2 regions of the Streptomyces sp. Q2 genome follow, and region 2 is predicted to be linked to the other one. Evidence: riboswitches for the same ligand, from Rfam matches in the RefSeq annotation. Region 2 holds a riboswitch; the other holds the start of a gene.
The links. Region 2 has a riboswitch for glycine ahead of gcvP (aminomethyl-transferring glycine dehydrogenase). Riboswitches for the same ligand answer to the same signal wherever they lie in the genome.

Region 1: another riboswitch for glycine. It lies ahead of gcvT (glycine cleavage system aminomethyltransferase GcvT); the one in region 2 lies ahead of gcvP (aminomethyl-transferring glycine dehydrogenase).

Annotation. Positions count from the first base shown of each region.
Region 1 is NZ_JBXEJE010000030.1:78,705-93,874, reverse strand. It holds gene glyA (serine hydroxymethyltransferase) at 1-1,041, opposite strand, end outside; gene gcvH (glycine cleavage system protein GcvH) at 1,057-1,434, opposite strand; gene gcvT (glycine cleavage system aminomethyltransferase GcvT) at 1,566-2,684, opposite strand; glycine riboswitch at 2,722-2,835, opposite strand; glycine riboswitch at 2,836-2,935, opposite strand; gene ACWBNA_RS31005 (AAA family ATPase) at 3,109-3,783, shown strand; gene ACWBNA_RS31000 (enhanced serine sensitivity protein SseB) at 3,852-4,655, shown strand; gene ACWBNA_RS30995 (enhanced serine sensitivity protein SseB C-terminal domain-containing protein) at 4,804-5,616, shown strand; gene ACWBNA_RS30990 (ABC transporter permease) at 5,926-6,933, shown strand; gene ACWBNA_RS30985 (ABC transporter substrate-binding protein) at 7,020-8,816, shown strand; gene ACWBNA_RS30980 (ABC transporter permease) at 8,927-9,925, shown strand; gene ACWBNA_RS30975 (ABC transporter ATP-binding protein) at 9,922-11,019, shown strand; gene ACWBNA_RS30970 (ABC transporter ATP-binding protein) at 11,016-12,269, shown strand; gene ACWBNA_RS30965 (trimeric intracellular cation channel family protein) at 12,334-12,990, shown strand; gene ACWBNA_RS30960 (alpha/beta hydrolase) at 12,899-14,092, opposite strand; gene ACWBNA_RS30955 (thioesterase family protein) at 14,250-15,101, shown strand.
Region 2 is NZ_JBXEJE010000034.1:83,989-99,158, forward strand. It holds gene ACWBNA_RS33385 (extracellular solute-binding protein) at 1-1,272, opposite strand, end outside; gene ACWBNA_RS33390 (glycoside hydrolase family 43 protein) at 1,456-2,958, opposite strand; gene ACWBNA_RS33395 (hypothetical protein) at 3,312-3,866, shown strand; gene ACWBNA_RS33400 (APC family permease) at 4,151-6,103, shown strand; gene ACWBNA_RS33405 (TOBE domain-containing protein) at 6,193-6,588, shown strand; gene modA (molybdate ABC transporter substrate-binding protein) at 6,760-7,581, shown strand; gene ACWBNA_RS33415 (ABC transporter permease) at 7,578-8,435, shown strand; gene ACWBNA_RS33420 (ABC transporter ATP-binding protein) at 8,767-9,894, shown strand; gene ACWBNA_RS33425 (TOBE domain-containing protein) at 9,952-10,371, shown strand; gene gcvP (aminomethyl-transferring glycine dehydrogenase) at 10,497-13,382, opposite strand; glycine riboswitch at 13,567-13,662, opposite strand; gene ACWBNA_RS33435 (PRC-barrel domain-containing protein) at 13,777-14,148, shown strand; gene ACWBNA_RS33440 (DNA polymerase IV) at 14,511-15,170, opposite strand, start outside.

The DNA of each region.
Region 1 (15,170 bases), on a different contig from region 2:
GTTGACCGTGATGCCGACCTCGTGGAGGCGGTCCTCGGCCTGCTGCCCGTCCAGCTCGGACTCGCGCAGGTCGACCAGGATCAGGTGCACGTCGGTGCCGCCGGACAGGACGTTCACGCCGGCCTCACGGGCGTCCGGCGCGGTGAGGCGCTCGGCGAGGATCCGCGCGCCCTCGACCGTACGGCGCTGACGCTCCTTGAAGTCCTCGGAGGCGGCGACCTTGAAGGAGACCGCCTTGGCCGCGATCACGTGCTCCAGGGGACCGCCCTGGAAGCCCGGGAAGACGGAGGAGTTCAGCTTCTTCGCGAAGTCCTTCCTGGCGAGGATGATGCCGCCGCGGGGCCCGCCGAGCGTCTTGTGCGTCGTGGACGTGACGACGTCGGCGTACTCGACCGGATTCGGGTGCAGGCCCGCCGCGACCAGACCCGCGAAGTGCGCCATGTCGACCCACAGGAAGGCCTCGACCTCGTCCGCGATCCGGCGGAACTCGGCGAAGTCCAGCTGCCGCGGGTACGCCGACCAGCCCGCGATGATCACCTTCGGCCGGTGCTCCTTGGCCAGCCGCTCGACCTCGGCCATGTCGACCAGACCGGCCTCGTCCACGTGGTAGGCGACCACGTCGAACTGCTTGCCGGAGAAGTTCAGCCGCATCCCGTGGGTCAGGTGGCCGCCGTGTGCCAGGTCGAGGCCGAGGATGGTGTCGCCGGGCTTGGCCAGCGCGAACAGGGCGGCCTGGTTGGCGGAGGCACCGGAGTGCGGCTGCACGTTGGCGTACTCGGCGCCGAACAGCTCCTTGACCCGGTCGATCGCGATCTGCTCGGCGACGTCGACGTGCTCGCAACCACCGTAGTAACGGCGGCCGGGGTAGCCCTCGGCGTACTTGTTGGTGAGGACCGAGCCCTGCGCCTCCATGACCGCGAGGGGCGCGAAGTTCTCGGAGGCGATCATCTCGAGGGTGGACTGCTGGCGGCCGACCTCGGCGTCGATCGCGGCGGCGATCTCCGGGTCGAGCTCGTGCAGGGGCGTGTTCAGAACGGACATCAGGTGTACGACTCCTCAGCCGGCGGAAAAGGCGGTGTACTCGTCGGCGGAGAGCAGGTCGCCCGGCTCCTCGGCGACGCGCACCTTGAACAGCCACCCGCCCTCGAAGGGAGCGGAGTTCACCAGCGACGGGTCGTTGACGACGTCCTCGTTGACCTCGGTGACCTCGCCGTTGACCGGGGAGTACAGGTCGGAGACCGACTTGGTCGACTCCAGCTCGCCGCAGGTCTCGCCCGCGGTCACCGCGGCGCCGACCTCCGGGAGCTGGACGAAGACGACGTCACCGAGCGCGTTGGCCGCGTGCTCCGTGATGCCGACCGTCGAGACGCCGTCCGCGGCGGCCGACAGCCACTCGTGCTCCTTGCTGTAGCGCAGCTCTTGGGGGTTGCTCATGGCCTGAATTCTCCTGTACGCGGGGGAGTGCTGGTGAATGAGGGACTGCTGGAAACGCACGTGAGCAGCGGAAATGTGCGCAGGGTCACGCGCACGGACCGCTCAAGTGTCTACTTCTGGCGCTTGAGTCTCTACTTGCGGCGCTTGTAGAACGGCAGCGCCACGACCTCGTACGGCTCGTGGCTGCCCCGGATGTCCACACCGACACCCGGCGTGCCCGGCGCCGCGTGCGCGGCGTCGACGTACGCCATCGCGATCGGCTTGCCCAGCGTGGGGGAGGGCGCGCCGGAGGTGACCTCGCCGATCACCTCGCCGCCGGCGACGACCGCGTACCCGGCACGTGGGACGCGACGCCCCTCGGCGACCAGGCCGACGAGGACGCGCGGGGGGTTGCTCTCGGCGCGGGAAGCGGCCGCGGTGAGCGCCTCGCGCCCCACGAAGTCGCCCTCCTTCTCGAACTTCACGACGCGTCCGAGCCCGGCGTCGAAGGGCGTCGACGACGTCGACAGCTCATGCCCGTACAGCGGCATGCCCGCCTCCAGACGCAGCGTGTCCCGGCAGGACAGGCCGCAGGGGACCAGGCCGATGCCCTCGCCCGCCTTGGTCAGGGCCTGCCACAGCTCGACCGCGTGCTCCGGCTTCACGAACAGCTCGAAGCCGTCCTCGCCGGTGTAGCCGGTGCGGGCGATGAGCGCCGGGACGCCGGCGACGGTGCCGGGCAGGCCGGCGTAGTACTTCAGGCCGTCCAGGTCGGCGTCGGTGAGGGACTTCAGGATCCCCGGCGACTCGGGTCCCTGCACGGCGATCAGGGCGTAGGCGTCCCGGTCGTCGCGCACCTCGGCGTCGAAACCGGCGGCCCGCTCGGTCAGCGCGTCCAGCACCACCTGGGCGTTGGAGGCGTTGGCGACGACCATGTACTCGGTCTCTTCGAGCCGGTAGACGATCAGGTCGTCGAGGATGCCGCCGTCCTCGCGGCAGATCATGGTGTAGCGGGCCCGGCCGGCGCCGACGGACGCGATGTTGCCCACGAGCGCGTAGTTCAGGAACCGGGCGGCCTGCGGGCCGGTGACCGTGATCTCGCCCATGTGCGAGAGGTCGAAGAGACCGGCCCGGGTGCGCACGGCGGTGTGCTCGTCGCGCTCGGAGCCGTAGCGCAGGGGCATGTCCCAGCCGGCGAAGTCGGTCATCGTCGCGCCGAGCGCGCGATGCAGGGCATCGAGCGCGGTGTGACGGGGTGCGGTGCTGCTCATCGGACGGTCGTCTCCCAAGGCATGACGGCGAGGTCGTTCCTCCCCATCTGTCATCGGAACCTGAGAGGTTCGTCATGACCCCGCGCAGGGGTGGTCACGACTTGCACCTTGGGTGGAGCCACTGTGGCAGCGGCCCGCTTTTCAGATGTGCCTCGCCCGCGCGGTAACGGGGACCTGAGAGATTCAAGGGAGGGACTTGCTCCTTCGGCGCCCCAGCGACGTACGGCTGGGGACTCTCCCGCGCGGATTCAAACGGCCGGTATGCAGTTGGCGCGCACATCATCGCACGCATCTTCGGTGCGCGGCAGGCCGCATCTGTAACCGGCCTGTGGCAGTAAGCGCATGAAAACAGGAGACACCCCGTATTACCTTCTCTTTACACTCGACGGGGAGGGGAACTCGTGACCCGCCCCAGGGGAGGACGATCACGGTGAACAGGACCACGGCGTACGCCACGACCTCGGCCGTCGCGCTGCCCGAGCAGCCCGCGGCCAAGGCCCGCCAGGCGTGCGGGACGCGCCCGGGACCCGTCCTCCGCGACCTGCGCGAACGCGAGGGCCACAGCCCGCACGCACTGCTCTTCGGACCCCGCGACCTCGTCGTGATCACCGGCCTGCCCGGCAGCGGCAAGTCCACGCTGATGCGACGCACGGTCAAGGGCCTGCGGATCGACTCCCAGGACACCCGCGACCGCTGGGACGGCCGGCTGTCCCGCTTCCTGCCGTACGCGGTCTACCGCCCGCTCGTCCGCCTCGCCCACTACGCCGGACTGCGCCGCGCCCTGCGCTCCGGCGAGGGCGTCGTCGTGCACGACTGCGGCACGCAGGCCTGGGTACGCGGCTGGCTGGCCCGCGAGGCCCGCCGCAGGGGCGGCATCCTGCACCTGCTGCTGCTCGACGTCACTCCCGGCACGGCCCTGGCCGGCCAGCGCGAACGCGGCCGGGGAGTCTCGAGGTACGCGTTCCTGCGCCACCGCGGCGCGGCCTCCCGCCTGATCAGCTCCGTGGAGAAGGGCGACCTGCCCCAGGGCTGCGACTCGGCGGTCCTGATCGACCGGGACGCGGCGAACGTCCTGCGCCGGATCGGCTTCACGGGCTGACCCGCGAGCGTCCGCACCCGCTAGCCTTTCAGCCACAGCAGTGGTACTCGGCAGGCGGTAGGCGGCAGATGGACTTCCCGGCGGATCTCGCAGCGGGCTTCTCGGAGTTCCCGGCACAGGCGCACCCCCATTCGCACGGCGGATGGCCCGGCAACGAGCTGGAGGAGGTGCTCTCCGCCTCCCTCGGCGTCCCCGGGGCCGGCGGGCGGATCATCGAGGTGCTCGGCCGCAGCTTCGTGTGGGTGCCGCTGCCCAGCGGCGGCGGCCCGCACAGCGGCCCGCTCGACCTTCCCACCCTGGAGATCGACGGCCAGGCCTATGTGCCGGTCTTCAGCTCCGAGGAGCAGTTCCGTCAGGTCGTCGGCTCGCACCTGTCGTACACCATCGCGCCCGCGGTGGAGTTCGCCCGCGGCCTGCCCCCGCAGGTCGGCATCGCCGTGAACCCGGACGGCACGGTCGGCGTCCCGCTGCCCCCGGCCGCCGTGGCCGACCTGTGCCGCTCCGGCCGCACCCCGCTGGACGGTCCGGCGAGCGGCGGCCGCGTCAAGGTCTACGAGCCCGACTGGAAGGACGACCCCGTCGACTTCCTCGCCGCCGCCTCGGCCGAGTTCGCGGCGACGGGCGTCGTCCTCACGGCCCGCCGCTGCCTCGCGGCGATCGAGACGGCGGACCCGGTGATGTTCGTCGGCGTGGAGCTCTCCCACGCGGAGGCCGCCGACCTCCGCACGATCCCCATGGACGCCCTGGCGAGGGCCCTGGGCCGCGCCCCGGCCCCCTGGCCGGTCAACCTGGTCCTCCTGGACGTGGCGGACGACCCGGTGGGCCACTGGATGCGCGAGCAGGTCCGGCCCTTCTACCAGTACGGCTACTGAGGTAGTCAGGGGCGCGGGGAACTGCTCGACAAGCCACAATCGTGCCGCACCCGCCCACAGACGAGCAGCCCCGAGCTCTCCAGGGCTCAGCCAGCGCAGCGCATAAGCTGGTTACATATCGAGGCAACTTCACGAAGGGGCGGTACAGGTGAGCGCCAGCGGCATCGCGGCCGGTCAGGTCGAGCACATGCTGCGCCAGGTGACGCCCGGGCGCTACGACGCCTACGAGGCACTCCTGCGCGCGCTGGCCACCCCCTCCTCCGGCCAGGTCTGGATGCTCCTGTGGCACGGCCAGGCAGGCTCGCCCGACGCCCAGTACGGGAACATGGAGGTCGACGGCTACGGCTACGCCCCGTGCGTGACCTCGGCCCAGGAACTCTCGGCCAGCGGCTGGAACCGCTCCTACGAGGTCGTCGACGGCATCGACGTCGCCCGCACCCTCTACCCCGACCACTACGGCCTGTGGCTGAACCCGCACGCCCCCGGCGGCGGCGTCGGCATCCCCTGGCTCGACCTGCGCCGGATCGCCACCGGTCTGGAGCGCCAGCCCGCCGGTCCGCTCCGGCTGTCCGAACCCGGCATCGAGATCCCGCAGTTCTACGCCCTGATGGCGCAGAACGCCCACCGCACCCCGGCCGTCCGCTCATTGCGCCGCGCCTGGGTGCAGCCCGCGCTCGGGGCACCGTATCTGGCCATCGGTCTCGACGTGTACGACACCAGCCCGCCGGCCGTCGACTCGGTGCGCGCGATGATGCAGCAGTCGATCGGAGCGGTCCCGGACGGGCTGCCGGTGTCGACGGTGGCGATGTCCGACGAGTACGACCCGGTGGCCCTGTGGATGCGGGCGAGCGCCCGCCCGTTCTACGACCGCGAGGCCCATGCGGCGCCCGCCCCGGCCCCCTCCTCGGTCCAGGCTCCGGCGGCCGGATACGGCTATCCGCCGGCCCGCGGCGGATACTGACCGACCGTCATCCCGGCCCCGGTGGCCCGGCATGTCTCCGCGCGTAGAACAGGGTGGATAGTACCCGTGTATCCCCAATGTCCTAACTAGCCTGCGTCCGACCCGCGTTACCCGGCGTCCGGATAACGGAACCCTCCAGCCCGCATCACGTTTATGCATCCTTTCACCGCCAAGTCTGGCAACAGATCGCCAAAGCGTTGAAGACTCCGGCACCAGGGGCCTTTCGTCCCTGTGTACGACGGACTGATCAATGCCGCCACAGCGGCAAGTGCGGGCCGGCTACCGCCGGTTGAGAGGGGTCCCTGCCAGATGACGGCACCATTGCACGAGCCGACCGCGGAAGCGGCCCCGAGCGCGGCCGAAGAAGCGGCGCTGGTCAGCGCCGATGCGAAGGCCGTACAGGGACGCTCCCTGGGCCGGATCGCCTGGGAGCGCCTCAAGCGGGACAAGCTCGCCCTGACGGGTGGCGTCGTGGTTCTCCTCCTCGTGGTGATCTCGCTGCTGGCCCCGGTCATCACCGGGATCCTCGGGCAGGACCCGAACGAGTACCACGAGAACCTCATCGACCCGCTGTTCGGAACGCCCACGGGCTCCCTGGGCGGCATCAGCGGCGAACACCTGCTCGGCGTCGAGCCGGTCAACGGCCGCGACATCTTCGCCCGCATCCTCTACGGCGCCCGGATCTCGCTGCTGGTGGGCTTCCTGTCCGCCCTGGTGGCCGTGATCCTCGGAACGGTGCTGGGCATCCTCGCCGGGTTCTTCGGCGGCTGGATCGACTCCCTGATCAGCCGGGTGATGGATGGTCTGCTCGCCTTCCCGCAGCTGCTGTTCATCATCGCGCTGGTCTCCGTCATGCCGAACGACATGCTGGGGCTGACCGGGTCGAGCGTGCGCGTCTTCGTGATGATCCTGGTCATCGGCTTCTTCGGCTGGCCCTACATCGGACGCGTGGTGCGCGGCCAGACACTGTCGCTGCGCGAGCGCGAGTACGTCGAGGCGGCCCGGTCGCTGGGCGCGGGGCGGCTGTACATCCTGTTCAAGGAGCTGCTGCCGAACCTCGTCGCCCCGATCGTCGTGTACACGACGATGATGATCCCCACCAACATCCTCACCGAGGCGGCGCTCAGCTTCCTGGGCGTGGGCGTCAAGCCGCCCACCGCCTCGTGGGGCCAGATGCTCTCGAGCGCGATCGACTACTACGAGTCGGACCCCATGTACATGGTGGTCCCGGGCGTGGCGATCTTCATCACCGTGCTGGCCTTCAACCTCTTCGGCGACGGCGTCCGGGACGCGCTGGACCCGAAGGCCTCCCGTTGAACCGCGGACCCGATCCAAGCGCAGCACCCCAACTGTCCCGTGGCATTCACACGGGGTCTCTCATCAAATCCGGAGGATCCGAGATCGTGACTACCCAACGCACCTCAGGGCGGCGGAAGCAGGCGTTTGCCGCTGTCGCCGCGGTCGCCGCGCTGCTGACCACGGCGGCGTGCGGCGGCGGTGGAGATGACGGCGACAACGGTTCGGCGACCGGCGCCGCCGGCTTCGACGCCGCGAACAACAAGGTCGCCCAGGCTTCTGCCGCCAAGAAGGGCGGCACGCTGAAGTTCGGTGGCGCCCAGGATGCCGACTCGTGGGACACCACGCGCGGTTACTACGGCTTCATGTGGAACTTCGCGCGCTACTACAGCCGTCAGCTCGTCACGAACAAGACGGAGCCCGGAAAGGCCGGCGCCGAGCTGGCCCCGGACCTCGCCACCGGTCTCGCCAAGGTCACGGACGACGGCAAGACCTACACGTACACGCTGCGCGACGGCGTGACGTGGGAGGACGGCAAGCCGATCACGTCCAAGGACGTGAAGTACGGCATCGAGCGCGTGTGGGCGCAGGACGTGCTGTCCGGTGGTCCGGTCTACCTGAAGGACGTTCTGGACCCGAAGGGCGAGTACAAGGGCCCGTACAAGGACACCTCCCCGGACAAGCTGGGTCTGAAGGCGATCGAGACGCCGGACGACAAGACCGTCGTCTTCAAGCTGCCGGCCGCCAACTCGGACTTCGAGGAGATGCTGGGTCTGATCTCCGCGTCCCCGGTCCGCCAGGACAAGGACACCAAGTCCAAGTACGCGCTGCACCCGTTCTCCTCCGGCCCGTACAAGTTCCAGTCGTACAGCCCGGGCAAGGACATGACCCTGGTCCGCAACACCGAGTGGAAGCAGGCCTCGGACCCGATCCGCAAGGCCTACCCGGACAAGATCACCGTCAAGTTCTTCTCGGACGCCAACCAGCTGGACCAGCGTCTGCTCAACGGTGACCTGGACCTCGACCTCAACCAGACCGGCATGTCGCCGCAGGGCCGCACCACCGCCCTGAAGCAGCACAAGGCCAACCTGGACAACCCGGTCTCCGGTTACATCCGCTACGCGACCTTCCCGCAGAGTGTGGCGCCGTTCAACAACGTCGAGTGCCGCAAGGCCGTGATCTACGGTGCCGACCACGTGTCGCTGCAGACCGCGCGTGGTGGCCCCATCGCCGGTGGTGACATCGGTACCAACATGCTGCCGCCGTCCGTGTCGGGTGCCGAGGGCCAGAAGTACGACCCGTACGAGATCGCCGGCGCCAACAAGTCCGGCAACGCCGCCAAGGCCAAGGAAGCGCTGAAGGCGTGTGGCAAGCCGAACGGCTTCTCCACCACCATCGCCGTCCGCAACAACAAGCCGGTCGAGGTGGCCACCGCCCAGTCCCTGCAGGCCTCGCTGAAGAAGGTCGGCATCAACGCCCAGATCGACCAGTTCGACGGCTCGCAGACCACCGGCATCATCGGCAGCCCCGAGAACGTGAAGAAGAAGGGCTACGGCATCATCATCATGGGCTGGGGTCCGGACTTCCCGACCGTCCAGGGCTTCGGTATGCCGCTGTGGGACAGCAAGTACATCCTGGAGAGCGGTAACAACAACTTCGCTCTGATCAAGGACAAGGCGATCGACGGCCTGTTCGACGACTACATCACCACGCTGGACGACGCGGGCAAGACCAAGATCGCCACGGAGATCAACCACAAGGTGATGGAGGGCGCGTACTACCTGCCCTTCGTCTTCGAGAAGTTCATCAACTGGCGCTCGGACAACCTGGCGAACGTGTACACCACCGACGGCTACAGCGGTATGTACGACTTCGTCAACCTCGGTCTGAAGTCCGCAAAGTAGTCCCGGCGCACCCGCCACACGGCACGAAAGGCAGGTGAAGGCCGGCGCAGCGTGATCGCGGGCCACCGGACAACCTCCGGTGGCCCGCGGTCCGCGGCGGGCCGAGAGCTGTGCTCGCTTACCTCATCAGGCGGTTGTTCGCCGCCGCAGTGATGCTCGTGGTCATCATCATGGTGGTCTTCGGCATCTTCTTCCTCGTCCCCAAGTGGGCGGGGGTAGACATCGCCTCGAGCTTCGTGGGCAAGCAGGCCGACCCGGCCGCCGTCGAGGCGGTGCGGCAGAAGCTGGGTCTCGGCGACCCGATCTACGTCCAGGTCTGGGAGTTCTTCAAGGGCATCTTCGTCGGCCGCACCTACTCGGGCGGCGGTGACATCACCGAGTGTGCCGCGCCGTGCTTCGGCTACTCCTTCCGTAGCGAGCAGGCCGTCTGGCCGGTGCTCACCGACCGCTTCCCGGTGACCCTGGGGCTCGCGCTCGGTGCAGCCGTGCTGTGGCTGATCCTCGGCGTCGCGGCGGGCGTGCTCTCCGCGCTCAAGCGGGGAACCTTCTGGGACCGCGGCGCGATGCTCATCGCGCTCTCGGGTGTCTCTCTCCCGATCTACTTCACCGGCATGCTGTCCCTGTCGATCTTCGTCTTCGGGCTGAACTTGTTCGACGGGCAGTACGTGCCTCTGGACGAAAGCTTCGGCGGATGGTTCGGCGGCATGATCCTGCCGTGGATCACCCTCGCGTTCCTGTACGCGGCGATGTACGCCCGGATCACCCGGGCCACCATGATGGAGATCCTCGGCGAGGACTACATCCGCACCGCCCGCGCCAAGGGTCTCAAGGAGCAGACCGTCATCGGCAAGCACGCCATGCGCTCGACGATGACGCCGATCCTGACCATGCTCGGCATGGACCTCGGCGCCCTCATCGGCGGCGCGATCCTGACAGAGACCACGTTCAGCCTGCCCGGCCTCGGCCAGGCGGTGCTCAACGCCATCAAGAATCAGGACCTGCCCATCATCCTGGGCGTCACCTTGATCACTTCTATCGCGGTGCTCTTCGCCAACCTCGTGGTGGACATCCTGTACGCCGTGATCGACCCCCGAGTGAGGCTCACGTGACCGAACTCAGCAAGAGCGGAGCGGCCGTGGGCGAGCCCACCGGTTCCTCGCCCGCTCCGACCTCCTTCCTGGAAGTGCGCGACCTGAAGGTGCACTTCCCCACCGACGACGGCCTGGTCAAGTCCGTCGACGGGCTCAGCTTCCAGCTGGAGAAGGGCAAGACCCTCGGCATCGTGGGCGAGTCCGGCTCCGGCAAGTCGGTGACCTCGCTCGGCATCATGGGCCTGCACACCGCCGGCCAGTACGGCAAGCGCAAGGCGCAGATCTCCGGCGAGATCTGGCTGGACGGGACCGAACTCCTGTCCGCCGACCCGGACTACGTGCGCAAGCTGCGCGGCCGCGAGATGGCGATGATCTTCCAGGATCCGCTGTCGGCGCTGCACCCGTACTACACGATCGGCCAGCAGATCGTGGAGGCGTACCGGATCCACCACGACGTCGACAAGAAGACCGCCAAGCGCCGCGCCATCGAGATGCTCGACCGGGTGGGCATCCCGCAGCCGGACAAGCGCGTCGACAGCTACGCGCACGAGTTCTCCGGCGGTATGCGCCAGCGCGCGATGATCGCGATGTCGCTGGTCAACAACCCCGAGCTGCTGATCGCGGACGAGCCGACGACCGCCCTGGACGTGACCGTCCAGGCGCAGATCCTCGACCTGATCCGCGACCTGCAGAAGGAGTTCGGCTCCGCGGTCATCGTCATCACCCACGACCTGGGCGTCGTCGCCGAACTGGCCGACGACATCCTGGTGATGTACGGCGGCCGCTGCGTCGAACGGGGCCCGGCCGACAAGGTGTTCTACGAGCCCCGGCACCCCTACACCTGGGGTCTGCTCGGCTCGATGCCGCGCCTGGACCGCGAGCAGCAGGAGCGTCTGATCCCGGTCAAGGGTTCCCCGCCCTCGCTGATCAACATCCCGTCCGGCTGCGCCTTCAACCCGCGCTGCCCGTACGCGGACCTCCCGAAGGACAACGTCACCCGCACCGTCCGCCCCGAGCTCGCCGAAGTGGGCAGCCGGCACTGGGCCGCCTGCCATCTGGGCACGGAGCAGCGGGAGCGTATCTGGACCGAAGAGATTGCGCCGAAGCTGTGAGTGACGACGAGAAAGCGGTGACGATTCCCGCGCAGGGCGATGCCCCTCAGATGGAGGGCGCCGCCGCCACCCTCACGAAGGACCCCGCCCCCGGCGAGGTCCTGCTGAAGGTGACCGGGCTGAAGAAGCACTTCCCGATCAAGAAGGGCCTGCTCCAGCGGCAGGTCGGCGCGGTGCACGCGGTCGACGGCATCGACTTCGAGGTCCGCTCCGGCGAGACGCTCGGCGTCGTGGGCGAGTCCGGCTGCGGCAAGTCCACCATGGGCCGGCTGATCACCCGGCTCCTCGAACCGACCGCGGGCAAGGTCGAGTTCGAGGGCAAGGACATCACGCACCTCGGGGTCAGCGGCATGCGTCCGCTGCGCCGCGACGTGCAGATGATCTTCCAGGACCCGTACTCGTCGCTGAACCCGCGCCACACCATCGGCACGATCGTCGGCGCTCCCTTCAGGCTGCAGGGCGTCGAGCCCGAGGGCGGCATCAAGAAGGAAGTGCAGCGGCTGCTGTCGGTCGTGGGTCTCAACCCCGAGCACTACAACCGCTACCCGCACGAGTTCTCCGGCGGCCAGCGCCAGCGCATCGGCATCGCCCGCGCGCTCGCGCTGAACCCGAAGCTGGTCGTCGCGGACGAGCCGGTCTCGGCCCTGGACGTGTCGATCCAGGCGCAGGTCGTGAACCTGCTGGACGACCTCCAGCAGGAGCTGGGCCTGACGTACGTGATCATCGCGCACGACCTGTCCGTCGTCCGCCATGTCTCGGACCGCATCGCCGTGATGTACCTCGGCAAGATCGTGGAACTCGCCGACCGCGACGCGCTGTACCGGGCGCCGATGCACCCGTACACCAAGGCGCTCATGTCGGCGGTGCCGATCCCGGACCCGCGCCGCAAGTCGGCCAAGAGCGAGCGCATCCTGCTCAAGGGCGACGTGCCCTCGCCGATCTCGCCGCCGAGCGGCTGCCGGTTCCACACCCGGTGCTGGAAGGCGACGGAGATCTGCAAGACGACCGAGCCGCCGCTCGTCGAGCTGAAGCCCGGCCAGCAGGTCGCCTGTCACCACCCGGAGAACTTCGAGGACCAGGCCCCGCAGGACACCGTGCTGCTGACGGTCGCCAAGGAGGCGGCCGAGCTGGTCGCGGACGAGGTGCTGGCGGAGTCGGCGGAGACGTCGGCGGCGGTGGCGGCGGAGGTCTCCAAGGAGACCGGCGTCACCAAGGACGCCGACGCCACCAAGGACACCAACGACAAGTAGCCCACAACCGAGCCCCCGCCTTCCATCGCAAGGCGGGGGCTCGGTGCTGGGTGAGAATGTCAGGGTGCTTCAGCAACTGTTCAGCCCGTCCGTCCAGCACACGCTCGACCTGATCGGCATCTTCGTCTTCGCCATCTCCGGCGCCCTGCTGGCCGTCCGCAAGAACTTCGACGTCTTCGGCATCGCCGTCCTCGCCGAGGTCACCGCGCTGGGCGGCGGGCTGTTCCGCGATCTGATCATCGGGGCCGTACCGCCCGCCGCCTTCACGGACCTCGGGTACTTCGTCACCCCGCTGCTCGCCGCCCTCCTGGTCTTCTTCCTGCACCCGCACGTGGAACGCATCCAGGCCGGCGTGAACGTCTTCGACGCGGCCGGCCTCGGCCTGTTCTGTGTCGCCGGCACGACGAAGGCGTACGAGTACGGGCTCGGCCTGCCCCAGTCGGCGGCCCTGGGTCTGGCCACAGCGGTCGGGGGTGGTGTGCTGCGGGACGTGCTCGCCAACGAGGTGCCCTCGCTGCTGCGCTGGGACCGCGACCTGTACGCGGTCCCGGCGATGGTCGGCGCCACCCTGGTCGTCCTGTGCATCCACTACGACGTCCTCAACCCGCTCACCAGCTCACTCGCGGTCGTCACCGCCTTCGTTCTGCGGCTGCTCGCCATGCGGTTCCACTGGCGAGCGCCGCGTGCGTGGAACCGCCGGTCGACCGTGCGGGAGGAGTAGCGGCTCCCAGGCCCAGTTGTTCGGTCAGCCAGCGGAAGGCGGGCACCACCTGCGGCCGCCACAGGGCCATGGTGTGGCCGCCCGCGCTCTTCGGGACGTAGACCACGTGCACGGTCGTCGGCGCCTTCGCCACCTGTTCGAGGGCCACGGCCGCCTCGTAGCCGTCGTGTGGCTGACCGGAGAGGTAGAGCGCGACCGCGGGCGGGGTGTGGGCCTTGCGCAGCAGCAGATAGGGGTTGTTCGCGTCGCGCAGGACGGGGTTCTGGGCAGGCAGCGAACCGCGTTCGCCGATCGGGTCGTTGTACCCGGACAGGCTGACCGCGGCCCGGTAGCGGTCGGGGTGCGCGACGGCGAGCTTCGCCGCGCAGTGCGCGCCCGCCGAGTACCCGGCCACCGCCCAGCCCGCGGGGGCGGACTGGGTACGGAAGTTGTCCATGACCATTCTCGGCACGTCCACGCTGAGCCAGCTGTCCGCGTTCACCGTGCCCGGGATGTTGGCGCAACCCGGGTCCACGCCGGCCAGCAGGTTGGTGCGCGGGGCGACCAGGATGAACGGCGCCACCTCGCCATCGCGCATCAGCGGCAGCAGCTGTTCGTCGGCGTGCAGGGACCCGAACCAGGCCTTCGCCGAGCCGGGATAGCCCGACAGCAGCTCGACGACCGGGAATCTGTGGTGCCGGTAGGCGGGTTCGCCGTACTGCGGCGGCAGCCAGACGTAGACCTCGGCGTTCACGCCTGACACCCGGCCCTTGAGCTGCGTGACGCGTACGCCGCCGGCCCGCGTGAACGTCTGCCGGACCTTGGGCAGCCGCTGCAGCGCGATCCCTCCGGTGCCGTCGGCGCCCAGGTCCACGGCCTGCTGGACGTGGTCGCCGGTGCCGAGGAGGTCGGCCCAGTTGTCGTAGAGGTTGTTCTGGTTGTTGACCAGTGTGAAGACCAGGGCGACCGCCGTGCCCTGCGCGAACAGCAGCATCAGCACCCGGGCCGAGACGCGCAGGGCCCGGTGTCCCCGCATCCGTGACCACAGGATGAGCGGCAGCGCGAGGGCGGCGACGGCCGTCGCGATCAGGGTGTAGAGGAACGAAGTCCCGGTGAGGCTCATGTCTGGGGAGAGGGCCGGACGAGGGTCCGGGTTGACGGATGTGTGGGGACACTTACCGAAAAATTTCCCTAGCCTCACCTGAGGCGCCGCGATCGGCGTCATACCGCCGTAACGAAGAAAGCTACCGCTTAGTAATCACCTGTTGTACCGTTCAGGCATGCCAGAGACAGCTACCGTGCGCGCCGTCATCGGCGACAGCGAGTTCGACCGGGACACCGCCCTCACCCTGCGCGAACCCGGGGTCTACGACATCGACCTCTCCGCCGGCTGGACGATCATCAGCGCCGTCAACGGCGGCTACCTGCTCGCCGTCCTGGGCCGCGCGCTCGCCGACGCCCTGCCGCACGCCGACCCGTTCAGCATCTCCGCGCACTACCTGACCGCGTCCCAGCCGGGCCCGGCGGTCGTCCGCACGGACGTCGTCCGCACCGGCCGCACGCTGTCGACCGGCCAGGCCTCCCTCTTCCAGTACGACGACCAGGGCCGCGAGGTCGAACGCATCCGTGTGCTCGCCTCCTACGGTGACCTGGACTCGCTGCCGGACGACGTCCGCACGACGGCCGAGCCGCCCGCCTTCCCGCCCCTGGACCAGTGCTTCGGACCGGAGGACGGGCCGGCCCCCGTCGACGGCAGCTCGGCGATCGCCGACCGGCTGATGCTGAAGCTCGACCCGTCGACGCTGGGCTGGGCGCTCGGAGCGCCCTCCGGCAAGGGGGAGATGCGGGCCTGGTTCGGGCTCGCCGACGGCCGTGACGCCGACCCCCTCTCGCTGCTCCTCGCGGTCGACGCGCTGCCGCCCACCGCCTTCGAGATCGGCCTGTCGGGCTGGGTGCCCACGGTCGAACTGACGGTCCACATCCGGTGCCGCCCGGCCCCGGGCCCGCTGCGTGTCTCGATCACCACCCGCAACCTCGCCGGCGGCTTCCTGGAGGAGGACGCCGAGGTCTGGGACAGCGCCGACCGGCTGGTCGCACAGTCGCGGCAGCTGGCCCGGGTCAGGCTCGGCTGAGGGGTCCGGCCCGGCAGGTCGAACGCCCCCCGCGCGGGCCGTACGTCGGCGAGGGCCGCCAACTGCTCC
Region 2 (15,170 bases):
CTTGGTGATCGACTCGGCGACCTGCTCGGGGGACTTGGAGCCGGCGATCAGCGCGCCGACGCTGTCGTTGACCTCCTGGCCGAGTGCGGGCGCGTACGCCTGGTCGAGGTAGAGCTGGAAACCGGTGGCGCTCTTCAACTGCGCCTGTACGGCCTTGATGTTCGGGTCGGCGATGGCGCCCTCCGCGCTCGGAACCACCGGGAGGACGCCGGTCTTCTTGACGAGTTCCAGGTCGGTGGCCTCGGAGGCGAAGAACTTCAGGAAGTCGACGGCGGCCTGGGGTGCGCCCTGGCGCAGGGCGTGTCCGCCGCCCCCGCCGAAGACCTCGGTGATGGCACCCTTGCCGCCCTCGACCGCGGGGAACGGGAAGAACCCGAGGTCGTCACCGAGTCCCTTGCCGGCGTCCGCCTCGACGACCGGCGCCCACTGGCCCATCAGTTCCATCGCGGCCTTGCCGTTGCCCACCGCGGCGGCCTGGCCGGTGGGGCTGGAGTAGGCGGCGCCGAGGAAGCCCTTCTGGAAGGGCTTCAGGTCGACGAGTTCCTTGAGGTGCTCGCCGGCCTCGACGAACTCGGCCCCCGTGAAGTCCTTGTCGTCGTTGGCCTTCTGCAGTGCCTCGGCGCCGGCGGTGCGCATCGCGAGGTAGGCCCAGTAGTACATGCCGGTCCAGGTCTCCTTGCCCGCGAGGGCGAGGGGGGTGATGCCCTTGGCCTTCAGCTTGCCCACGGCGTCGAGGAAGCCGCTCCAGGTGGTGGGGGGCGTGCTGATGCCGGCCTGCTTGAAGAGCGCCTTGTTGTACCAGAAGCCGATCATGCCGATGTCGAACGGGACGCCGTACACCTTCTCGTCGATCAGGTACGGCTCCTTCGCGACCGACAGCAGCCCGTCGGCCCACGGCTTGGTGCGGTCCGTCACATCCTCGACGAGCCCCGCGTCGACCTGCTGCTTCAGGACACCGCCACCCCAGGTGTGGAAGATGTCGGGGAGCTTCCCGGAGGCGGTCAGCGCGGTCATCTTCGACTTGTAGGCGTCGTTCTCCAGTTGAACGATCTTTATCTTGACCTTGGGGTTCTGGGCCTCGAACTTCTTGGCCAGTGCGGCCCAGACGCCCTTGGTGGGCTCGGTCGTCGAGATGTTCCACCACTCGACGGTGGTCGTCCCCGACGACCCTCCGTCCGAGTCGCCACCGCAGCCGCTCAATGCCGTCATGCTCAGACCGGCCGCGGCGGACGCCGCCAGGAACCCGCGGCGGGACAGTGCCGGGTCGCCCATTTTGCGCTCCTTGGGTACGGGACGGCGCGTCCACGCCTGTCCGGTGGACCGAAAGTTTCGGAGTTGATCCAGAAAGGTTCGTTGTTGCCGCACCCTAGAGACAGCTCCCAAACGGTGGCAACCCCTTGTACGCGGGGAATGTTGAGCGAGTCCGCCGTCGACTTGTTCCGGAAAGCGGCTGCTTCAGGAGCTCGACGGGGTGTAGGCGAACCAGTCGAAGGACGCGCTGCCCTCGGTCACGTACATGCCGATCACGCGACCGGTGAAGCCGCCGGCGACCTGTGTGGACAGGTAGCGGCCGTCCAACTCGGCCAGGGGTTCACCGCCTTCGATCGAGAAGGCCACCGTGTCGGGCCCTCCGGCCCTGACTCCCGGAGCCCGGTCCCGGGAACTCCTGGCGGTCGGCGCGACGGGGGACGTACGGACCTCGACGACCAGCGTGACCGGCCCCGCGTGCACGGGCCGGCGGACGAGGCACTGCCGTACCGGACCGATCCGGGCGACGATGCTCACCTCTCCCCCGGCGACCTCGACATCGTAGTGGTGGGCTTCATCCAGCCGAACGGACAGGCCCGCGCGGGCGGTTGCGGGGTCCAGACGCGCCGCCACCCGGCATTGCGGATGCTGCTGACGGCGTCCGACGAAGGTGTGACCCGGCCGGTCGAGGCTGTCCCCGGTCGCCCACAGGGTCAGCCACCCCGGCCGCTCGCCGAGCGACCAGGCGCCCGCCGGCCTGTCGCGCGGGGAGATCCAGTGCGGCGCGAGCTGCCCGGCGTCGAAGTCGTCGCGCTCCGGCGGGAGTTCGACGGGCTGCCAGGCGGCCGGCGCCGGATGCCGCTCTCGCACGGGTCCGACGCGGGGCCAGCCGTCCACCCACTCGACCGGGGTCAGGAAGGTCTCCCGTCCCAGGACGTGGAAGGACGGGAAGAAGCCACCGGGGCGCGTGGCCAGGAGCAGCATCCACCACGTGCCGTCGGGCGCCTGGACCAGGTCGGCGTGGCCGGTGCACTGGATCGGCTCATCGGTGCCGCTGTGGGTGAGGACCGGGTTGGCCGGCGCCGGCTCGTAGGGGCCGCGCGGGTCGCGGGCGCGGGCGATCGAGACGCTGTGGCCGTGCGCGGTGCCACCCTCGGCCAGCATCAGGTACCACCAGTCGCCGATCCGGTAGAGGTGCGGGGCCTCGGGGTGCTGAAGTCCCGTGCCGGACCACACCGGAAGGGGACCTTCCAGCACCTTGCCGGTCACCGGGTCGATGCGCGCGACCCGGACCCCGGAGACCGCGCACCAGCAGTTTCCGTCGTCGTCGAAGGCCAGGTCGGGGTCGATGCCGGGCAGGTCGATCCACACCGGGTCGGACCACGGGCCCTCGGGGCGATCGCTGGTCACAAGGAAGTTGCCCTTGCCCGACACATTGGTCGTGATCATGTGGAAGCGGCCGTCATGGTGTCGGATCGTCGGGGCGTAGATGCCACCGGAGGCCACCGTGTCGTCGGGCAGCTCCAACTGTCCGGGCCGGTCCAGCACGTTGCCGATCTGGCGCCAGTGCACGAGATCACGGCTGTGGAAGAGCGGGACACCGGGGAAGTACTCGAAGCTCGAGCACACGAGGTAGTAGTCGTCACCGACCCGGCACACACTGGGATCCGGGTGGAAGCCACCGATCACGGGATTGCCGTACGTCCGCATGCGTGTCAGTCCCTTCGAGCATCGCACGGGCGAAACTTTCGGATGATCTAACGAACGTTACGGGGCGCACTGTAGGTGGCCCGGACAGGCGGGGCAAGATGCCGTCAGCCGTGCTCGCTCGCCTTCCCGGACGTGCGTCCAAAGGCTCGCCGATGAAGCCGAGAGGGCGTGCTCCGGTGTGCGCGGTCAGGGTCGTGGGCGGAGAGTTGGTGGCGCCCCAGGAGCCCTCACCACGGCGAGGAAGTGAACCACCCCGCCGTGCACCCGCGGTTGACGCGTCAAGAAGCGCCGAATACCCGTCAGAGTGGCGTCAACGCATGCCGCCCCGCCCCGGAAATCCCTACCGTCGACCCATGGGACTCCGCGACGCGTGGCACGAGCCGGCCGGCGCAAGCGCTCCGGGACCCGGCGTGGCGGTGCACGACCGGCGCTGGGTGCGGGAGTTGCACAGTTCCGTCCGCTGCGCGGGCACGCTCCTGGTGCTACTGCTCGTCATCGACTGGGGCGAGGGCTTCTTCACCCCTTGGCGCGGGACGCTGTGGCTCGCCCTGGGCCTCCTGCTGTTCGTGGTGCTCTGCCCGCCCCGGGTGTGCGCCGGCGAGGGCTGGCTGGCGTCCCGTGGGCTGCTGCGCGAACACCGGGTCCGCACCGACCTGCTGGTCTCCGTCAGCTGCCCGGACGGAGTGAGCCGCCGGCTGGTGTTGCGGGACGCGCTCGGTGGCCGAGTGGAGATCGACCCGCAGATCCTGGTGGACAACCCGGATCTGTGGCACCGCCTGGACGAGGACGCCCAGACGTCCGTGTCCCGCGGCTCGCTCACCTGCGGCGCCCTCGTCCTGGGCCGCCTCGCCCGGCGGATCGACCACGAGACCGCCCTGCACGTGTTCAAGGTCTCCGGCCTCGAGTGACGGCGCCGCCCGCACAGGGAGGCTGGAAAAGGCCGTACGGCATGGCCCCGAGGTGTCCGTCCTCGGGCAGCCCCCCTCAGTCACCGCGGCCCGTCGCGGCAGCCGTCGGACCGGCGCGCACCCGCCTGACCTGCTGCTGACGTCCGCCGGCCCGTCTTAACGGAAGCTTGACGCGCTCAGACACCTCATCCGTGGGCCAAGGCATCACTCTCCGCCTACGCTGATCCGGCCGTACACGTGATGGCCGGATCCACACGCTGAGCCGCACCCCAGGAGCACGCCCGATGGCCACCACCGAACACCCCCCGCCCAGTCGTCTGCACTCCTGGATGCTGGAAGGTCTGTCCGACATGGGCAAGGGCGGCGGCCCCCAGGGCCCGCACGCCACGCCCGAGCCCGCGCACCAGGGCCGACGCTGGTGGCGGGTCATGTGCCTGACCGGCGTCGACTACTTCTCGACCCTCGGCTACCAGCCGGGCATCGCGGCCCTCGCCGCCGGCCTGCTCTCTCCCGTGGCGACCATCGTGCTGGTGATCGTCACCCTCGTGGGCGCCCTGCCCGTGTACCGGCGGGTGGCCGAGGAGAGTCCCCGGGGCGAGGGCTCGATCGCGATGCTGGAACGGCTGCTGTCCTTCTGGAAGGGCAAGCTGTTCGTCCTGACCCTGCTCGGCTTCGCCGCGACCGACTTCCTGATCACCATCACGCTGTCGGCGGCGGACGCCTCGACCCACCTCGTCGAGAACCCCCACCTCACGGGTGCCCTGCACGACAAGCAGCTGCTGATCACGCTGATCCTGGTGGCGCTGCTGGGCGCGGTGTTCCTCAAGGGCTTCCTGGAGGCGATCGGGGTCGCGGTCGTCCTGGTGGGCGTCTACCTGGCGCTGAACCTCGTCGTCGTCTTCGTCGGCCTGTGGCACGTCATCACGGCCGGCCACGTGGTCACCGCCTGGTCCAGCGCACTGACCGCCGAACACGGCAACGTCTTCGCCATGATCGGCGTGGCCCTGCTGGTCTTCCCCAAGCTCGCTCTCGGCCTCTCCGGCTTCGAGACCGGCGTGGCGGTCATGCCCCACGTCCAGGGCGACCCGGACGACACCGACGAACAGCCGACCGGCCGGATCCGCGACACGAAGAAACTTCTCACCACCGCCGCCCTGGTCATGAGCGCCTTCCTGATCGCCACCAGCTTCATCACCACCCTGCTGATCCCGGAGAAGGAGTTCGAGCCGGGCGGCCAGGCGAACGGACGCGCCCTGGCGTTCCTGGCGCACGACTACCTGGGCAACGCCTTCGGCACGGTCTACGACGTCTCGACCATCGCCATTCTCTGGTTCGCCGGTGCCTCCGCGATGGCCGGGCTGCTCAATCTGATGCCCCGCTACCTGCCCCGCTACGGCATGGCCCCGCACTGGGCCCGCGCGGTGCGCCCCATGGTCATCGTCTTCACCCTCGTCGCCTTCCTCGTCACCTGGATCTTCGACGCGAACGTCGACGCGCAGGGCGGTGCCTATGCCACCGGCGTACTGGTGCTGATCAGCTCCGCGGCCATCGCGGTGACGATCGCCGCCCGCAAGGCAGGCCAGCGGAACTGGACCGTCGCCTTCGCGGTGATCTCGGCGGTCTTCCTCTACACGACCGTCATGAACGTCATCGAGCGACCCGACGGCGTGAAGATCGGCGCCTGCTTCATCGCCGGCATCATCCTGGTCTCCCTGCTGTCCCGGCTGGCCCGCGCCTTCGAACTGCGCGTGACCGGCGTGACGCTGGACGACATGGCAGAACGTTTCATCCGCGACATGGCCAGCCGCAAGATGCGGTTCATCGCCAACGAGCCCGACCGCCGGGACAAGGCCGAGTACCGCGACAAGATCGAGCAGATCCGGGAGGACAACGACTTCGCCGGAGAGGACTTCGTCTTCGTCGAGGTCACGGTCGTGGACCCCTCCGAGTTCGAGTCGGGTCTGACCGTACGCGGCGAGGTCCTGCACGACCGCTACCGCGTCCTGACCCTGGAGTCGTCCTCCATACCGAACGCACTGGCCGCCCTGCTCCTGCACGCCCGCGACGCCACCGGCTGCACCCCGCACATCTACTTCGAATGGACCGAGGGCAACCCCTTCACCAACTTCCTGCGCTTCTTCCTCTTCGGCCAGGGCGAGGTCGCCCCGGTCACCCGCGAGGTCCTGCGCGAGGCGGAACCCGACCGGACCCGCCGGCCACGCGTCCACACCGGCTGAGCGCGCCACCACCCCGCCCTCGGCGCGCCCTGCCCCACATACACGGCCCGCCATCCACGACCCACCGTTCACGGCCCTATCGTGACCGCATGCAGTCCTACACGATCGGCCAGGCGGCGAAGCTGCTCGGCGTGAGCCCCGACACCGCGCGCCGCTGGGCGGACGCCGGCCGGGTGGCGACCCACCGCGACGACAGCGGGCGGCGGCTCGTCGACGGGCGGGATCTGGCCGCGTTCTCGGTGGAACTGGCCAGGGCGGCCGGCACCGACGAGGACACGCCGTACACCTCCGCCCGCAACGCCTTCCCGGGCATCGTCACGGCGATCAAACTGGGCGACGTCGCCGCCCAGGTCGAGATCCAGGCAGGCCCGCACCGGCTCGTCTCCCTGCTGACCCGCGAAGCCGTCGAGGAACTCGGCCTGGAGGTCGGCATGGAGGCGACGGCCCGCGTGAAGTCGACGAATGTACACATCGACCGCGTCTAAGACTCCCCTCGGCGTGACGTACGTGTGAACGCACATGCAACCCTGCACGATTCACACCCCAGCTCATGCGATGCCACAGCGGACTTATGCCTCGCATATGCGGAAGTATGATCGGTGCACCGGAAGGGTCCGACGGGCTCTTTGCAGGCAGACCGAGGGAGTGGACCCGTGATGACCCGTTCCGCGCGCCGGACCCGCCGGACCCTTCAGGCGGTCGGCGCGGCAGCCGCCGCACTGCTGGCCCTCGGCGCGTGCTCCTCCTCCGGCTCCTCCGAAGCGGACTCGGGCTCGGCTGGATCCGACTCCTCCGCGAAGCTCTCCGGCACGGTGACCGTCTTCGCCGCCGCCTCGCTCCAGGAGAGCTTCACGACCCTGGGCAAGCGGTTCGAGAAGGAGCACCCCGGCACGAAGGTCACCTTCAGCTTCGGCGGCAGCGACACCCTCGCCGCGAACATCACGGGCGGCGCCCCGGCCGACGTGTTCGCCGCCGCGAGCGCCAAGCCCATGGCGATCGTGACGGACGAGAAGGACACGGCCGGCCCGCCCGCCACGTTCGTCCGCAACCAGCTGGAGATCGCCACCCTGCCGGGCAACCCCGACAAGGTCACCTCCCTCAAGGACCTCACCGAGTCCGACCTGAAGGTCGTCCTGTGCGACAAGACGGTGCCGTGCGGCTCCGCCGCCCAGACGGCCCTGGAGACCGCCGGCCTCAAGCTCACCCCGGTCTCCTACGAGCAGGACGTCAAGAGCGCCCTCACGAAGGTCGAGCTGAAGGAGGCCGACGCCGCCGTCGTCTACAAGACGGACGTCAAGACGGCCGGTGACAAGGTGACAGGCGTGGAGTTCCCCGAGTCGGCAAAGGCCGTCAACGACTACCCGATCGCCCTCCTCAAGAACGCGCCCAACCCCGCCGCCGCCAACGCCTTCATCCAACTGGTGAGGTCCGCCGAGGGCCAGAAGGTCCTGACCGGGGCCGGGTTCCTCGCGCCATGACCAGGCCCGACAAGACCACGCCCGCAGACGTCCTCCCGGAGGGTGGGCGGCGGCGGCCTCTGCGGACAGGCGCCCGCCGAGGCGTGCCCCTGCCCCTCCTCGTCCCCGCCCTGGCAGGGCTGGCGTTCCTGCTCCTCCCGCTGGTCGCCCTGCTCGTACGAGCTCCCTGGCGCAGCCTCCCCGAGCAGCTGACCAGCGCGGAGGTCTGGGAGGCCCTGCGCCTGTCCCTGGTGTGCGCCACGGCGGCGACCGCCCTGAGCCTGGTCGTCGGCGTCCCCCTGGCCTGGCTGCTGGCCCGCACCGACTTCCCCGGACGCGGTCTGGTCCGCGCCCTGGTGACCCTGCCCCTGGTCCTGCCCCCGGTGGTCGGCGGCGTCGCACTGCTGCTCGCCCTCGGCCGCAACGGCGTGGCCGGGCAGTGGCTGGACTCCTGGTTCGGGATCACGCTCCCGTTCACCACGGCCGGCGTGATCCTCGCGGAGACCTTCGTGGCGATGCCGTTCCTCGTCATCAGCGTCGAGGGCACCCTGCGCGCCGCCGACCCGCGCTACGAGGAGGCGGCCACCACCCTCGGCGCCTCCCGCTTCACCGCGTTCCGCCGGGTCACGCTGCCGCTGATCATGCCGGGCATCGCAGCGGGCTCCGTCCTCGCCTGGGCACGAGCCCTCGGCGAGTTCGGGGCCACGATCACCTTCGCGGGCAACTTCCCGGGCCGGACCCAGACCATGCCACTCGCGGTCTACCTGGCCCTCCAGAACGACCCGGCAGCCGCCATCGCCCTCAGCCTGGTCCTGCTGGGCGTATCGATCGCGGTCCTGGCAGGCCTGCGCGACCGCTGGACAACACCCTCATGACCCCCCGACCCGCCCGATTCGGCGCCCCACCCACCCTGCCCAGCTGGGTTGGCCGACCGCATCAACGCACCCCAGCCTGCCGCCAGTCATGCCACTCAGGACGACAAGGGCGAGCACAAGCGACACCCCACCCCACAACCTGCGGACAGTCACACCACTCAAGACGACACCGGCGAGCACAAGCGACACCCCACCCCACAACCTGCGGGCAGTCGTGCCGCTTGGGGCGGCACGGGTGGGCGCAGGCGGTACCCCGTCAGCGCCGGGCAGCGCGACCCACCCCCGGCCCGCACCGACCCCGGTCACGCACAGACTCCAGGAAACGCCCCTCATGACCAACGTCGACGACACCACAACCGGCGCCACCGCCACCGCCAGCGGCACAGGCACCGGCACAGGCACGGGCACGGGCACCCACACCGAAGGCCTCAACGCCCACCTCATCGTCGCCCGCGACACCTTCCGCCTCGACGTCACCCTCACCGCCGCCCCCGGCGACGTCGTCGCCCTGCTCGGCCCGAACGGCGCCGGCAAGACCACCGCCCTGCGCGCCCTCGCCGGCCTCGCCCCGCTCACCGGCGGCCACCTGCGCCTGGACGGGGCCGAGTTGGACCGTACGCCCCCCGAGTCCCGCCCGGTCGGCGTCGTCTTCCAGGACTACCTGCTCTTCCCACACCTCTCCGCCCTGGACAACGTGGCCTTCGGGCCCCGCTGCCACGGCGCGACCAAGACGGAGGCCCGCGCGCAGGCCGCCGAGTGGCTGAACCGCATGGGCCTCGCCGACCACGCCGGTGCCAAGCCCCGCCGCCTCTCCGGCGGCCAGGCCCAGCGCGTCGCCCTGGCCCGAGCCCTGGCCACCAGTCCCCGTCTGCTCCTCCTCGACGAACCCCTGGCAGCCCTGGACGCCCGCACCCGCCTGGAGGTGCGCGCCCAACTCCGCCGCCACCTCGCCGAGTTCGAGGCCGTCGCCGTCCTGGTCACCCACGACCCGCTGGACGCCATGGTGCTGGCCGACCGGCTGGTGGTCGTGGAGCACGGCCGGGTCGTCCAGGAGGGCACACCCGCCGACATCGCCCGTCACCCCCGCACGGACTACATCGCACAGCTGGTCGGCCTCAACCTCTACAGAGGCCAGGCCGAAGGCCACACGGTCCGTCTGGACGCCGGCCCCGCCATCACCACCACGGAGGACCTCTCCGGACCGGTCTTCGTCGCGTTCCCCCCGAGCGCCGTGACCCTCCACCGCGACCGCCCCACCGGCTCCAGCGCCCGCAACCTGTGGCGCTGCGAAGTGGCCGGCCTGGAGACCCACGGCGACCAGATCCGCGTGGACCTCACCGGCGGACTCCCCCTCGCCGCCGACCTCACGACGGTCGCGGCGGCGGAGCTCGACCTGCACCCGGGCGCACCGGCCTGGGCAACGGTCAAGGCGAGCCAGACTCACGCATACCCGGCATAAGCCCTGCCTCCGACTACCGTGGGGGCCCCACTCCCCACCCCCAACGAGGCCCTCTCCATGAGCCTGAGCATCCGCAACCAGCTCCCCGGCACCGTCACCGCCGTCACCCCCGGCGAGGTCATGGCCACGGTCAAGGTCCGCCTCACCGGCGGCCGGAACCTCACCGCGGCGATCACCCTGGAGGCCGCCGAGGAACTCGGCCTCGCCGCGGGTTCCGCCGTACACGCCCTGGTGAAGTCGACGGAGATCTCCCTGGCCACCGCCCCCGTCGAAGGCGTCTCCATCCGCAACCAGCTCGCGGGCACCGTCCGCGACCTCACGACCGGCGGCGCCATGGCCTCCGTCAAGGTCGCCCTCGACGGCGACGACCTGACGGCGGTGATCACCAGGGACGCCGTGACGGACCTGGCCCTCGCACCCGGCACGGCGGTCGTCGCCCTGATCAAGTCGACCGAGATCTCCCTCGCGACCCCGTAACGCACAGGGGCTCCGCCCGACGAACCGACGCACAGGGGCTCCGCCCGACGAACCGCCGGACGGAGCCCTCATCACCTAGTGGCCCTCACCACGTACTACGCGTCAGTCCTCCCGAGTACTACACGTCAGTCCTCGTACGCCTCCAGCGGCGGGCAGGAGCAGACCAGGTTCCTGTCGCCGAAGGCCTGGTCGATCCGACGCACCGGCGGCCAGTACTTGTCCGCCACCGACACACCGGCAGGGAAGACGGCCTCCTCGCGCGTGTAGGCGTGCTCCCACTCCCCGCCCAGCGCTCCGGCGGTGTGCGGCGCGTTCCGCAGCGGGTTGTCTTCCGCGGACCACTCGCCATTGCCAACCTTCTCGATCTCCGCACGAATGGCGATCATCGCCTCGCAGAACCGGTCGAGCTCGGTCAGGTCCTCGGACTCGGTCGGCTCGATCATCAGCGTGCCGGCCACCGGGAAGGACATCGTCGGCGCGTGGAAGCCGTAGTCGATGAGCCGCTTGGCGACGTCGTCGACGCTCACACCGGTCGCCTTGGTCAGCGGCCGCAGATCGATGATGCACTCGTGCGCGACCAGCCCGCCCGGGCCGGTGTAGAGCACCTGGTAGTGCGGCTCCAGACGCTTGGCGATGTAGTTGGCACTGAGCACCGCCACCTGCGTGGCCCGCTTGAGCCCCTCCCCGCCCATGAGACGGACGTACGCCCACGAGATCGGCAGGATCCCGGCGGACCCCCAGGGCGCGGCCGAGATCGGCCCGACGCCCGTCTCCGGTCCGGCCGCGGGCTGCAGCGGGTGGTTCGGCAGATACGGCGCCAGGTGCGCGCGCACGCCCACCGGGCCGACACCCGGCCCACCGCCGCCGTGTGGGATGCAGAAGGTCTTGTGCAGGTTCAGGTGCGAGACGTCACCGCCGAAGTGCCCCGGCTTGGCCAGGCCCACCAGCGCGTTCAGGTTGGCACCGTCGACGTACACCTGCCCGCCCGCCTCGTGCACCTGGGCGCAGATGTCGGCGACGTGCTCCTCGAAGACACCGTGTGTCGACGGGTAGGTGATCATCAGCACCGACAGCTCGTCCCGGTACTGCTCGATCTTCGCCCGCAGGTCCTCGACGTCGATCTCGCCGTCACCGGCGGTCTTCACGACGACGACCTTCATCCCCGCCATGACCGCGCTGGCGGCGTTGGTGCCGTGCGCCGACGAGGGGATCAGGCACACGGTCCGCTGATCGTCACCGTTCGCACGGTGATACCCGCGTACGGCGAGCAGCCCGGCCAGCTCGCCCTGCGAGCCGGCGTTGGGCTGCAGCGACACGTTGTCGTACCCGGTGACCTCGGCGAGCCGCTCCTCCAGCTCGCGGATGAGCGTGAGGTAGCCCTGCGCCTGCTCGGCGGGCGCGAACGGGTGCAGCTGCCCGAACTCGGGCCAGGTGACCGGCTCCATCTCGGCGGTCGCGTTGAGCTTCATGGTGCAGGAGCCCAGCGGGATCATGCCCCGGTCGAGGGCGTAGTCGCGGTCGGCCAGGCGGCGCAGGTAGCGCAGCATCGCGGTCTCGGAGCGGTACTGGTGGAACACGGGGTGCGCCAGGTACTCGTCGCTCCGCAGCAGCGCGTCCGGCAGAGTCTCCTCGGTGACCGCGTCGAGCGCCTCGATGTCGCCCTCGACCCCGAACGCGGCCCATACGGCGCCCAGCTGGGCCCGCAGAGTGGTCTCGTCGCAGGCCATGGACACGTGGTCACCGTCGACGAGCCGCAGATTGACGCCGTTGGCCCGCGCGGCCGCGACGGTCTCGGCGGCCCTCCCCGGCACCCGGACGGTCAGCGTGTCGAAGTAGGAGCCGTGCACGACCTCGACCCCGCCGGCCGTCAGGCCCGCGGCGAGGACCGCGGCGTACCTGTGGGTGCGCCGCGCGATGGTCCGCAGGCCGTCGGGGCCGTGGTAGACGGCGTACATACCGGCCATCACCGCGAGCAGCACCTGCGCGGTGCAGATGTTGCTGGTCGCCTTCTCCCGGCGAATGTGCTGCTCACGGGTCTGCAAAGCGAGCCGGTACGCCTTGTTCCCGTCGGCGTCCACTGACACCCCGACGAGCCGTCCGGGCAGGCTGCGCGCGAACTTCTCGCGCACCGCCATGTATCCGGCGTGCGGGCCGCCGAAGCCCATCGGCACACCGAAGCGCTGCGTCGTGCCGACCGCGATGTCCGCGCCGAGCTCCCCCGGGGACTTCAGCAGCGTCAGCGCCAGCAGATCGGCGGCGACGGTCACCAGCGCCCCGAGTTCGTGCGCCTGCTCGATCACGGGCTTGATGTCGCGTACGGCACCGGAGGCGCCCGGGTACTGGAGCAGCACGCCGTTGATCTCACGCCCGGCGATCTCGGCCGGAATACCGTCGCTGAGATCGGCGACCACGACCTCCACACCGGTCGGCTCGGCGCGGGTCTCGATCACCGCGATGGTCTGCGGCAGCGTGTCCGCGTCGACCAGGAAGAGGCCCTTCTTGTTCTTGCCCATGCGCCGCGACAGCGCCAGGGCCTCGGCGGCCGCGGTGCCCTCGTCGAGCAGCGAGGCGCCCGAGGTCGGCAGCCCGGTGAGGTCGGCGACCATGGTCTGGAAGTTGAGCAGGGCTTCGAGCCGCCCCTGGGAGATCTCGGGCTGGTAAGGGGTGTACGCCGTGTACCAGGCGGGGTTCTCCATGACGTTCCGCAGGATGACGGGCGGCGTGAAGGTCCCGTAGTACCCGAGCCCGATCATGGAGTCGAGAACCTGGTTCCGGTCGGCCAGCGAGCGCAGCTCGGCCAGCACCTCGGCCTCGGTGCGGGCCCCCGGCAGCTCCAGCGTGTCGGCGTTCTTGATCACGTCCGGGACCGCGGCGGCGGTGAGCTCGTCGAGCGAGCCGTACCCGACCTGCGCGAGCATCTTGGCCCGCGCCTCCTGGTCGGGCCCGATGTGGCGCTGCTCGAAGGGGATTCCCTGCTCGAGCTCGGAGAGCGGAATGCGATGGGCGGTCATTACGGAGGCCTCCTGGTCTGACACGACCTTCGAGGGTCACCGCGGCGCGGGTACCCGGACGGCCTCCCCCTCTGTCATCTCAACCTGAGAGCTTCACCGGACACCCGAGGGCACCCGACTTTCACCGTCGGTGAGAGCGGAAGCCGTCGACGCCGTCGGCACCCGCCCTGCTTTCCAGAGTGACCTCGTCCGTGCGGTACGTGGGCCTGAGAGATTCCGGGGAGGATTTGCTCCTTCGGCGCCTCCGATGATGTCTGGAGGACTCTCCCGCACGGGGTCAGCAGCCGTTTGTCAGCGTACCAGCGCGGTCCACGCTCCAACCTTCGAGTGGCCGCCTTCCAGATTCTGCTCTTTTGTAGTGCCTACGGATGAGTTGCGACCATGTGGAGGGCCCGTGCAGACCGACATCGATCCGCGCAACCTGATCGGCCGCAAGGCGTTCGACCGCAACGGCACCAAGCTCGGCACCATCGACGAGGTCTACCTCGACGACGCGACCGGTGAACCGGAGTGGGCCGCCATACGCACCGGCCTCTTCTCCCGGGACGCCTTCGTCCCCCTGGAACCGAGCGAACTGATCGAGGGCACCCTCCACGTCCCCTACGACCGCGCCCTGATCAAGGACGCCCCCGACTTCGGCGTGGGCCGCCACCTCTCCCCCGAACAAGAACTCCAGCTCTACCACCACTACGGCCTGGACCTGGGCGCCCCTCCCCCCATCCCGGACCACACCTTCGGCAAACTGGCAGGCACCGACGACCCCTGACCCTCACAGCCACCCCGCCGCCAACCTGCGGGCAATCGTGCCGCTCGGGGCGGCACCAGTGGGCCCAGGCGGCACAGGCGCCACCCCGTCAGCCTGCGGGCAGTCGTGCCGCTCGGGGCGGCACGGGTGGGCGCAGGCGGCACCCCGTCAGCGCCGGGCTGCGCCACCCACGCCCGGCCCACACCAACTCCGGTCACGCACGAACCCCGCGAACCGCGAACCTCCGTCCGCAGACGCCCCCGCATCCCCTCTCGGCCGACGCGGGTGCACCTCGCGCACCCATCCCGCCGGCCCACCTCCCACCTCCCACCTCCCACCAACTCATCCGGACACCCACTCATCCGCACAACCCCCACCGCGCTTCACCCCGCCCGCACCCGGCCCCCCTCCGCCGAAGACGCCCCGCCCTCAGCCGCCCCAGGTCGTCGCTCCACCAACGGCAACGGCTCCGCCGGCTCCAGGTCCGGATCGTCGACCCGGAAGGTCCGCACACGCCCCGGCTCCGAGTCCGGTGTCTCGAACCGCACGGTCACCCGCCCGAGCCCGCTCCCCTGCACCCACCCGTGCCCGTACTCGGCATGGGCGACATCGTGCCCCGAGACCCACCGCCGCTCGACCGGCGCGGCCGGCTCCACCGCGGGCACCTCGTCGGCGTCCTCCACCGACCCGGCGCTGTCCGCCAGCTCCCCCGCCGCCTGCGCGAACAGGTCCTCCTGTGTGTAGTCGGCCAGGCCGCTCACGCCCACTCCCAGCAGCCGCACACCCCCTGTCGTGTCCACCGAGTCCAACAGGCGCGCGGCCGCCTCCCGCACCACCGCCGGATCGTCCGTGGGCCCCCGCAAGGTCTCGGACCGGGTCAGCGTCGAGAAGTCGTATCTCCGCACCTTCAGCACGATGGTCCGCCCGGACAGTCCCGAGCCCCGCAACCGCCGGACACACCGGTCGGCCAGCCGCTGCACCTCCAGCCCCACCCTGACCCGGTCGTGGATGTCGACGTCGTACGTGTCCTCCACGGACACCGA